2 regions of the Staphylococcus sp. M0911 genome follow, and region 1 is predicted to be linked to the other one. Evidence: predicted binding sites of a transcription regulator. Region 1 holds the regulator's gene; the other holds the start of a gene.
What was found. Region 1 encodes Rex, which represses fermentation and respiration genes when NADH is low (regulators of the CRP and FNR family bind a similar motif). Its sites were predicted from a motif close to TTGTGAAATATTTCACAA; they were not measured.
Positions count from the first base shown of each region.

Region 2: a site for Rex is predicted at 4,072-4,089, ahead of ssp1_RS02455 (nitrate reductase subunit alpha). Genes of this name have one in related genera too.

Region 1 covers NZ_CP022881.1:874,358-880,437, forward strand. The annotation lists gene ssp1_RS04240 (MutS-related protein) at 1-1,157, opposite strand, end outside; gene abc-f (ribosomal protection-like ABC-F family protein) at 1,508-3,442, opposite strand; gene ssp1_RS04250 (redox-sensing transcriptional repressor Rex) at 3,697-4,341, shown strand; gene ssp1_RS04255 (hypothetical protein) at 4,369-4,674, shown strand; gene ssp1_RS04260 (YeeE/YedE family protein) at 4,846-5,916, shown strand; gene ssp1_RS04265 (sulfurtransferase TusA family protein) at 5,929-6,080, shown strand, end outside.
Region 2 covers NZ_CP022881.1:533,030-539,109, forward strand. The annotation lists gene ssp1_RS02435 (sirohydrochlorin chelatase) at 1-257, shown strand, start outside; gene nirB (nitrite reductase large subunit NirB) at 327-2,732, shown strand; gene nirD (nitrite reductase small subunit NirD) at 2,735-3,049, shown strand; gene cobA (uroporphyrinogen-III C-methyltransferase) at 3,040-3,966, shown strand; gene ssp1_RS02455 (nitrate reductase subunit alpha) at 4,144-6,080, shown strand, end outside.

The DNA of each region.
Region 1 (6,080 bases):
GCAGTGTTAATTGTTTGAGCCAAAATAAGATTAAGCGCAACAGTCTTCATGAAGGTTGATTTACCAGATGCATTCGAACCGGTTAATAAAATATTTCGATTGAGATTTAAATCATTTGGAACAGCATTGTTAATTAATGGATGTACAAGTTGATTAAACTCACATAATTGCTGTTGAGTATTACTATTTTGAATTATTTCAGGTTCGCAGTATGCTTCTAATGTCTCTTGGTATAAGGCAATTGCATAATGATTATCTAATTGGCCAATATAATCGTAGCATTTTAATACTTCATCTAAATATTTATAGTAACTATGTTGAATCGTGTGAAAAATAAGATAATCTAACATAAATATAGTTTTAATTAATAAAACAAAGGCTGATGCAAAGTCAACGCTTTCGACTTTAGCTAATATGCCACTTAAATATCTTGCAGTTTTAAAGTGATTGAAATTAACGTCTATTTGCGGTGTTCCCTCTATATCAGTAAGATTTTTACACTGCTTTAAAATATTAGCAGTATAAAAAATGGTTTTTAAATCTTGTTCATAAGTTCGTTTTAAACTGACCGATAAAATGATATTAATCACACATGCCATGATGAATAACAGAATACCATTTGACGCATCAAAGCACGTATAAATTAAAGCGATTATTGGTAATAAGGGGGCTAGCATAAATATTTTTTGACATTTAATAGGTGTGAGTTGATCGGGAAAATGTGGATAGACACTTTTACCAACTAGACCTAACCGTAATGAAACCTGATTCCTAAAAGAAGTATCTTCTTTAAAACGATTGAGTAATATTTTATTGTTCATTTTAAACATTCTACGTAATGTTGCATATAAACGCATCTCCCCAAGTGCTGTGAAATTGAAATTCATACTTTGAAATAATGCATCCATATTTAAGTCAGACCATGTCTTGTTATCAATTAGTTGACGATCATCATAGTTATCAAAATAGGTTTGAAATTGATAATCATATTTCGCATTTGGCCTGATAAATTTTTCTAACTTTTCTTGATTAGACCATAAGCCGTTAATTTTATTAATGAACTGTCGTCTATTAATGATAGAAGTAATGATACTAACGACTGTGGTTAATATAATAACGCCTAAAACAAATAATAAAAATAACTGTGGGTCATTCATTTAAAAACTCCTTGATGTATTGTTTTTTTAATTATTTCATATCATTTAATTTGAAACAATCAATGATAAAAATGAGAAGTCAGAAGATATGTCAATAGGGAACATGCGTACTTATCAACAATAAGTGCACAACTTGTGGATAAGTGGTGTTAATTTTTGTGGATATAGCAAATTTTTATCTGAATAACTCTAAAATTTAGTTACATATTACCTGTGGATAACTAGGATAACTCTGTGGATAGCCATCAGATAGGCGAAAATGAATGTTAATAATAATCAATTAAAAATCAGAAAAAAGACACTAAAAAGTAGAAAATCTACTTTCTAGTGTCTGGAAAAATAATAGTTATTTATAATTTTTCTTGTAATTCTTCCCATTCAAGCATTGCTTGTTCTAATTCTTGTTCGGTATTCGATTTTAATTCAGCTAGTTCATTGGATTTTACAGGATCGCTATAAACATCGGGTTGTGTAAGTTGATGATCAATGTCTTCGATCTTTGCTTCACATGATTCGATGATGGCTTCACGTTGCTCGATTTCACGTTCTATTTTGCGTTGTTCGCGACGACGCTGCTTTTGGTTTTCATATGATGACGCTGTAGTATGTTTAGTATTTGAGTGATTTGCAGACTCAATTTCACTCTCTGCTTTAGCTTTTAAGGCTGCAGCTTCTTCTGTTTTTTCAATATAATATTGATAATCACCAAGATACATTTTTCCACCATCATGATCTAGGTCAAATACTTTATTGGCTAATTGATTGATGAAGTATCTATCATGGGATACAAAGATAATAGTACCTGCAAAATGTTCTAAAGCTTGTTCTAACATTTCTTTCGAATCTATATCGAGGTGATTGGTAGGTTCATCTAAAATAAGTACATTATCACGTTGCAACATTAACAAGGCTAATTGTAATCTTGCCTTTTCGCCACCAGATAAATCATTGATAATTTTTTTGACGTCGTCTTGTACGAATAAAAAACGGCCTAATACTGCTCGAATATCTTTTTCGTTCATATTTGGATACTGGTCCCAAACATAATCTAAAATGGTTTTATTTGATTTGAATTCAGCTTGTTTTTGGTCATAGTAACCTATTTGTAAATTAGCACCAAATGTGACTTCGCCACCGAGTGGACGTTGTCTTTGAGCAATGGTTTTAATTAAAGTGGTTTTACCGACACCATTTGGCCCAATAATAGCGATGTGATCACCTTTGGATACTTCCAAATTAATAGGTTTAGTAATAGGTGTATCATCATAACCAATTTCTAATTGTTTGATATGCATGACGTCATTTCCGGTATTTCTATCAAATCCAAATTGAATGTTAGCACTTCTTGCATCAATCATTGGTTTATCAATACGCTGAATTTTTTCTAATGTTTTACGACGGCTCTTTGCCATTCCACTTGTAGAAGCTCTTGTGATATTTTTTTCTACAAATGTTTCTAACCGTTTAATTTCTTCTTGTTGTTTTTCATATTCTTGCATACGTTTTTCATAATATTTATCTCGCTGTTGAATAAATTGTTCATAATTACCAATATATCGTTTAACACTACCTAAAGCGACGTCATAAACTTGTGTAACGATTTTGTCTAAGAAATATCTATCATGACTTATAATGACAATTGCGCCTTTAAAGTAACGCAAATAATCTTCTAACCATTTTGTAGTTTCTAAATCAAGATGGTTGGTAGGTTCATCAAGTAATAATAGATCTGGTTCATTTAACAACATTTGTGCAAGTGATAATCGTGTTTTTTGACCACCACTAAAGTCATTAATAGGCTTATTAAAGTCATCTTCATTAAAATTCAATCCATGAAGAACTGTTTTAATTTTACTGTCATATTGATAACCTTCTAATTGCTCAAATTGATTTGATAAAGATTCATATTTTTCCATATGTGATTGATAAGTAGGTGTATCATACTCATTTGCATGGGCAGCTAACCAATCTGTTTCACGTTTGATTAATAGTTCCATATTTTTAATATGTTCAAATGGTTTTGACATTTCCTCGAACACAGTGGCGTTAGAGTCCAACGTCATTTGTTGTGTTAAATAGCCCATCTTAAGATTTTTAATCTTTGAAATGTGACCACTATCATAATCTTCAACGCCAGCAATGATTTTCATAAGTGTTGATTTACCGGCACCATTTCGTCCAACAACGCCTATTCGTTCACCTGTTTTCACTTCAAAATCAACGTTAGTAAAGATATCTTCACCATCGAACGATTTAGAGATGTCATTAAGTTGTAAAAGTATCATCCGACTTCACCTTTCTAAATATGCGATATCATTATAAACTATACATATAGTTTGATATGTTTAAATGTTTTGTTTATCATATTAATATTTATTTTACAGTATTAAGCTGTGTCTTGAAACTAGGATATTTATTTTTAAATTTTATTAATGTATAATTAGCAAGTATTCATTGTGAACAATTATTTGGATTTTTATTGTTGCAAACATATATACATAAAATTAAAACCGTTTAGCGTCGAAGGGAGACAAATAAAATGGCAAGTAACGTTAAAATTCCTCGAGCAACTTTAAAACGTTTACCGTTATATTATAGATTTGTGAGTAATCTAAAATCTAAAGGTATTGACCGTGTTAATTCTAAAGCTATTAGCGAAGCATTACAAATAGATTCAGCTACGATTCGTAGAGATTTTTCATATTTTGGCGAATTAGGTAAAAAAGGATATGGCTATAATATAGATAGTTTAATTGAATTTTTCAAAGCTGAAATTAGTGGTAGCAATGATATTAAAATTGCAATTGTTGGTGTGGGTAACTTAGGTCGAGCATTATTAACATATAACTTCTCAATTCACGATGAAATGACCATTACAGAAGCATTTGATGTAAATCAAGATGTCATCGGCGAACAAGTAGGCCGTGTTGTTGTAAAAGATAGCAAGACTTTAAAACATACGTTATCAAATCAAGATATTGATGTAGTCATTCTTACAACACCTGAACAGGTTGCCCAAAGTGTTACAGATGAGCTGGTTGAATCTGGTATTAAAGGTATTATGAATTTTACACCAGCGAGAGTGAGTACGCCAACTGATGTACAAGTACATCATATTGATTTAGGTATTGAATTACAGTCCTTACTTTTCTTTATGAGAAATTATGATGAATCAATGAAATAGCATATTGATCATTTGGTGGGACTTTTTATGAATGATAAAGTATTGATTCAAATAGGGTGTATGTATAAAGCACATTTACCTACATTAATATACATTCCAGGACAATTGGTATTGAACGGTCATACATTAGTGTTCAAGTCCTATTATACAAATCATAATCCTCTAAATTTAGATATTGATGTTAAAAAAATTATTCGTTACCAAATACGTAAGGGGTTACTGGGACATAAATTATTGATTTACTATAACCAAACTTGGTATAAATTTAGTCATTTTAAAGCAAATGAATTGCAAGCATTAGTTCATTATATCGATGAAATACAAGCACTTTAAAAAGTGATGAGCAAGAGTACATCTTATCGAGATGTACTCTTTTTTTATTTTAAATAAAGCATTTCATTGATAAATGTGTAGAATTAAGAAACATATTATGATAGTGAACTTGAAATATAACACTTTATCCTGTAAAATAACTTAGTATTTATATCGGAAAAGGGTGATAACGTGGTTTGGATGATTATAAGCGGTTTGATCGTCGGCGTACTATTAGGATTTGTAATGCAACGAACACGCTTTTGCTTAGCAGGCGGTTTTAGAGATATGTATGTTCAAAAAAGTAATAAAATGTTCTATGCATTGCTTGTTGCTATTACAGTTCAAAGTATTGGTTTATTAATATTAACAAGTTTAGGTATAGTAAATGTTCCAGCACACACATTTCCAATTGTTGGTACAATCATTGGTTCTTTTGTCTTTGGCATAGGTATTGTATTAGCAGGTGGTTGTGCTACTGGAACATATTATAGAGCAGGAGAAGGTTTAATAGGTAGTTGGGTTGCACTCATTTTATATGCATTAACAAGTGCAATTACTAAGACAGGTGTTTTGTCACCAGTCCTAAAAGTAATTAATCAACCTACAAATGTCAATGCAAGTATGGCAGATACATTGCATATTCCCAATTGGATTTTAGTAATACTAATAACGTTAATTACTTTAATATTAGTGACAAAAACACTTAAAAAGCCTAAAGTAGCAGTCCCTAAATTAAAACAGAAGTATTCAGGCGTAAGACATTATTTATTTGAAAGAAGATATCATCCGTTTGTAGCGGCTATTGCAGTTGGTTTAATCGCTTTATTAGCTTGGCCAATGAGTAGTTCTACTGGTAGAGATTATGGATTAGGAATTACGACACCTTCAGCAAATATTGTTAATTTCTTAATTACTGGAAATACACAACTCATTGATTGGGGCGCATTTTTAGTTATAGGTATATTCCTAGGTTCTTACATTGCTGCTAAAGGATCAAAAGAATTTAAATGGCGTTTACCAGATAAGAAAACAATTAGAAATAGTGCAATTGGTGGCATTTTAATGGGCTTTGGAGCCTCTGTTGCAGGTGGTTGTTCAATCGGTAATGGCTTAGTTGAAACGGCGACAATGAGTTGGCAAGGCTGGATTGGTCTAGGTTCAATGATTCTAGGTGTATGGTTTATGAGTTACTTTATTTTTATTAAGCCAATGAAACAACTACAACAATCGACTAAAAAACAACAAACACAAACGACTTAAGGAGGAGTTATTATGGTATATGAATTAGGCACAGTTGGTATGGTTTGTCCTTTCCCTTTAATAGAAGCTCAAAAGAAAATGACTGAATTAGATTCTGGTGATGAATTAAAAATTGATTTTGATTGTACACAGGCGACTGAGGCAATCCCTAATTGGGCGGCAGA
Region 2 (6,080 bases), 340 kb from region 1:
ATTCGGACCGACCTGTTTATGCAAGAGCCTTATATGGCGATTTAACATTTAGAAATGATTTAGATGAGATATCAAAACAATATGATGAATTAATCATCGTGCCACTCTTTTTGTTTGATGGAAGATTGGTCAATAAAGTAAAACGACTCATTGATGACATGGCTATTCATTGTAAATTACACATCACACCGTCAATCAATTTTGATGACACATTGAGACTCATTATTCGAGAACGTCTAGAAGCACTCCGATTTTAAAAATTAAGACATGTGCCTTTATATCCAATCCTTTAAATAACTTATCTTAAGTGATAAAGGGGCATATATATGACTAAGAACAAATTAGTGATGATAGGAAATGGCATGGCTGGTTTGAGAACAATCGAAGAAATTTTGGATAGAGATCCGCAACGTTTTGAAATTACCATTATAGGTAAAGAAGACTACCCAAATTATAATAGAATCATGTTATCTAATATTTTACAAAATAAAATGACTGTGGAAGAAACCATCATGAATTCATATGACTGGTACGCAGAACATGATATTAAATTGATTAATAACGATTCAGTGACGATATTAGATAGAGCAAATAAGACCGTTATAACTGAGAGTGGGCAATCATTTGAGTATGATCAATGTATAATTGCAACAGGTTCAAAGGCATTCGTATTACCTATTCCAGGGTCTGATTTACCGAGTGTTATTGGATGGCGAACAATTGATGATACTAAACGCATGATGGAGATAGCTCAAACTAAACAAAAAGCGATTGTTATAGGCGGGGGCCTTTTAGGATTAGAATGTGCTAGAGGATTATTAGACCAAGGCATGGAAGTAACCGTGATACATTTAGCAGAGTGGCTTATGGAAATGCAATTAGATCAAAAAGCAGGTCAAATGCTAAAAAATGATTTAGAGCAACAAGGCATGCGCTTTGAATTACAAGCGAATACGCAAGAAATTCTTGGTGATAAAGATGTTGAGGCCGTTAGATTAGCAGATGGACGTGTGCTAGAAGCTGATTTAGTAGTTATGGCAGTAGGTATTAGACCTTATACTGAGGTAGCTAAAGCAGCAGGATTAGAGGTCAATAGAGGTATTATCGTTAATGCATATATGCAAACAAGTGATCCAAATATCTTTGCTGTGGGTGAATGCGCAGAATGTGAAGGTAAAGTATATGGTTTAGTGGCACCATTATATGAGCAAGGTATCGTTCTAGCAGATTATTTAACACAAAAAGAAACTAATGGTTACCATGGCTCCACTACATTTACATCTTTAAAGGTATCAGGATGTGATTTATATAGTGCAGGTACCATTGAAGAAACCGAAGATATTCATGGTATAGAAATATTTAATAGTATCGATAATCATTATAAAAAAGTATTTTTAAAAGACGGTGAAGTTGTCGGTGTAGTGCTATATGGTAATACAGATGATGGCTCTCGATTCTATAATATGATGAAAAAACATGAATCTATCGAAGACTATACGTTAGTCTCTTTATTAACAAAAGGTGGAGAAGATGCCAATGTATCCATTGAGGATATGGCAGATGATGAAACAATATGTGGCTGTAATGGTGTTAATAAAGGCACAATTGTAGAAGCAATTACTAAAAACGGACTAACATCTGTTGCTGAAGTAACAAAAATGACTAAAGCAGGAAATTCGTGTGGGAAATGTAAAGGGCAAATCGCAGATATTCTACAATATGCTTTAGGCGATGATTTTGTAGCATCTAAACCAACTGGTATATGCGCTTGTACAGATTTATCACGTGATCAAATTGTCACTCAAATTAGAGCCAAAGGACTCAAAACATCTAAAGAAGTGAGACATGTACTCAACTTCAAAGATAAAAATGGTTGCCCGAAATGTCGTCCAGCTATCAACTATTATTTGAACATGATTTATCCATATGAGCATAAAGATGAAAAGGAATCACGATTCGCAAATGAACGCTATCATGCAAATATTCAAAATGACGGTACATTTTCCGTTATTCCTCAAATGCGCGGTGGTGTTACAGATGCAGATCAACTTATTAGATTGGGAGAAGTCGCTAAAAAATATAATGTACCACTTGTCAAAGTGACTGGCTCTCAACGTGTGGGATTATATGGATTGAAAAAAGAAGAACTTCCAAGCGTATGGGAAGACTTAGGCATGCGTTCAGCTTCGGCATATGGTAAAAAAACACGTTCAGTTAAAAGTTGTGTAGGTAAAGAATTCTGTAGATTTGGAACACAATATACTACTCAACTTGGTATTAGATTAGAGAAGACATTTGAATATATTGATACACCTCATAAATTCAAAATGGGGGTATCAGGTTGCCCTAGAAGCTGTGTAGAATCTGGTGTTAAAGATTTTGGTGTAATATCTGTAGAAAACGGTTTTCAACTCTATATCGGTGGCAATGGCGGTACTGAAGTAACAAAAGGACAATTACTAACAACTGTAGAAACAGAAGATGAAGTGATTCGTATTTGTGGTGCATTGATGCAATATTATCGTGAAACTGGAATCTATGCTGAAAGAACTGCGCCATGGTTAGAACGTCTTGGCTTTGAAAATGTGAAAGAAGTATTGTTAGATCCCGAACGTCAACAAGCACTTTTCGATAGAGTGATGGAAGCGAAACAAGCGATTCAAGATGAACCCTGGCAAGCAATCGTAAATGATAAAGCATCACAAAAAATCTTTGAAGTTGAGAGGGTTTAATCATGAAAAATATGCAGAAAATTAAAGTGTCTCGTATAGATGAGTTAACACCACTAATTGGTAAAAAAGTATTCGTAAACGATAAAGAGATTGGTTTGTTTTTAACAAATGAGGGTGAGATATTTGCAGTTAATAATATTTGTCCCCATAAGGAAGGCCCTTTGTCAGAAGGTACTGTAAGTGGAAGTTATGTTTATTGTCCATTACATGATCAAAAAATTGACCTTAAGACAGGTAATGTGCAGGAGCCAGATACTGGTTGTGTAGAAACATATCCAGTAGAAATCATAGATGGAGATATATTTATATGTCTATAAATGAATACGGAACTGTCTACTTAGTAGGTGCAGGTCCAGGTAACCCTAGCTTATTAACTAAAAGAGCACAACGGCTCATTGAAAATGCTGATATCATATTATATGACAGATTGGTTAATCCCTTTATCTTACAATATGCTAAGCCAGAAATAGAAATTGTTGATGTTGGTAAGAAACCATATACTAAGCATATTCAACAAGAAAGCATTAATCAAAAAACGATTGAAGCTGCAAGTAAACATCATCATGTGGTTAGACTTAAAGGTGGCGATCCCGCTATATTTGGACGAGTCCAAGAAGAAGTTGAAGCATTAAATAAGCTGAATATCGACTTTGAAATTGTGCCTGGTGTAACATCGGCAAGTGCAGCAGCGCAATCCATGAACTTAGGTCTAACGATGAGGAGTATAGCTAAAAACGTCACTTTTTCAACAGGTCATTTTAAAGATTCAAAAGATAATGACATTGATATTAGTACATTATTAAATAAAGGAACGCTAGCAGTTTATATGGGGGTTAAACGATTACCTAGAATTATTAAGCAAATCAGACAATATACATCTTATGATTACCCAATTGCTATTGTATTTCGTGCATCACTTTTTGATGAGAAAATATTGACTGGAAATATCAGTAATATTGAGCAAAAGTTAACACAATATAATGTAGAAGGATTACCAGGTATTTGTATCATTGGAGATATCATCAACTATTCACTACCTCAAAATAAGGCTAAGCATACAGAAATCATATATATTGTAAAAGGGAATAGAAATCACGCATTGGAAAAATGTGAATTATTATATGAACAAGGTTATGGATCCATGATTGAAGTAGATGAGACGTATCATTATTCTCAACAAGCATTATACAAATCAGTACTAAAGCAGTATGCACATCAATTTATTGAAATATAAATCCACAATGAATATTAACTATAACGCAGTGTCTATCTAGAATAGGCACTGCTTTTTTGTAGGGAATTTATAAGTGCAATTAGGACATTCCCTAATATATAAATATTGTGAAAAAATGTACAATCTAATTGAAAAGTTAGGAACGCATATATGAAGTAAAGGTCTAGGAGGATACTTATGGGGAAATTTGGATTAAATTTTTTTAAGCCAACTGAAAAGTTTAATGGTAATTGGTCAGTACTTGAAAGTAAAAGCAGAGAATGGGAAAAAATGTACCGTGAACGATGGAGTCACGACAAAGAAGTGAGAACAACACACGGCGTGAATTGCACTGGATCATGTTCATGGAAAGTTTTTGTTAAGAATGGCGTCATTACTTGGGAAAATCAACAAACAGATTATCCTAGTTGTGGTCCAGAAATGCCGGAATATGAACCAAGAGGATGTCCTAGAGGTGCATCATTTTCATGGTATGAATATAGTCCATTAAGAGTTAAATATCCCTATATCAGAGGTCAACTTTTAGAATTATGGCAAGAAGCACTTGAAGAAAATCATGGAAACAAAATAGCTGCATGGGCATCTATTGTAGAAGATGAAGAAAAAGCCAAACGTTATAAACAAGCGCGTGGTATGGGTGGTCATGTAAGATCAAATTGGAAAGATGTAACTGATATTATTGCTGCTCAATTATTATATACCATCAAAAAGGACGGTCCAGATAGAATAGCTGGATTCACACCTATTCCAGCGATGTCTATGGTGAGCTATGCAGCTGGCGCACGATTCATTAATTTATTAGGCGGAGAAATGTTAAGTTTTTATGATTGGTATGCTGATTTACCACCAGCATCACCTCAAATTTGGGGTGAACAGACAGATGTTCCTGAATCAAGTGATTGGTATAACGCTGCTTACTTGATTATGTGGGGTTCAAACGTGCCATTAACACGAACACCAGATGCGCACTTTATGACAGAAGTGAGATATAAAGGGACTAAAGTCGTTTCTATCGCGCCGGATTATGCTGAAAATGTAAAATTTGCTGATAATTGGTTAGCACCTAACCCAGGTACTGATGCTGCAGTTGCTCAAGCAATGACACATGTTATTTTACAAGAATATTATATCAACAATCCTAATTCACGATTTATTAATTATGCTAAACAATATACAGATATGCCTTTTGTATTAATGTTAGATCAAGATGACAATGGTTTGAAAGCAGGCCGATTTTTAAGAGCAAGTGATCTTGGACAAGATACAACAAACGGAGAATGGAAGCCTGTGTTATTTGATAACTTATCAAATCAACTAGTTGTTCCAAATGGCACGATGGGACAACGTTGGGAAGATGGTAAACAATGGAATCTTAAATTAGAAGATGAAGATGGCAATGTTATTCAACCTAGTTTATCCATGGATGAAAGCGATTTTGAATTACAACAAATTCAATTTCCATATTTTGATAGCAATGGTGATGGTGTCTTTGAACGCCCTATACCTACTAAGAAGATTAAATTAGCTAATGGTGATGAAAGATATATTACTACTGTATATGATTTGATGGTTAGTCAATATGGTATCAAACGTTTTAATCATGAATTAGAAGCGACGGGATATGATGATTCGCATTCTAAATATACACCTGCATGGCAGGAAGACATTACAGGTATAAAATCTAGTTTAGTCGTTCAAGTTGCAAAAGAATTTGCCCAAAACGCTATAGACACAGAAGGGCGTTCAATGATCATTATGGGTGCTGGTATCAACCACTGGTTTAATTCCGATACAATTTATCGTTCGATTTTAAATTTAATTATGTTATGTGGCTGTCAAGGAGTAAATGGTGGCGGTTGGGCACACTATGTTGGACAAGAAAAATGTCGACCTATTGAAGGTTGGAATACGATTGCATTTGCTAAAGATTGGCAAGGACCACCTCGTTTACAAAATGGTACAAGTTGGTTCTATTTCGCGACAGATCAATGGAAATATGAAGAATCAAATGTCGATAAATTGAAATCACCTTTAGCGAAACATATTAAACATCAACATCCAGCTGATTACAATGTTACAGCTGCTAAATTAGGTTGGTTACCATCGTATCCTCA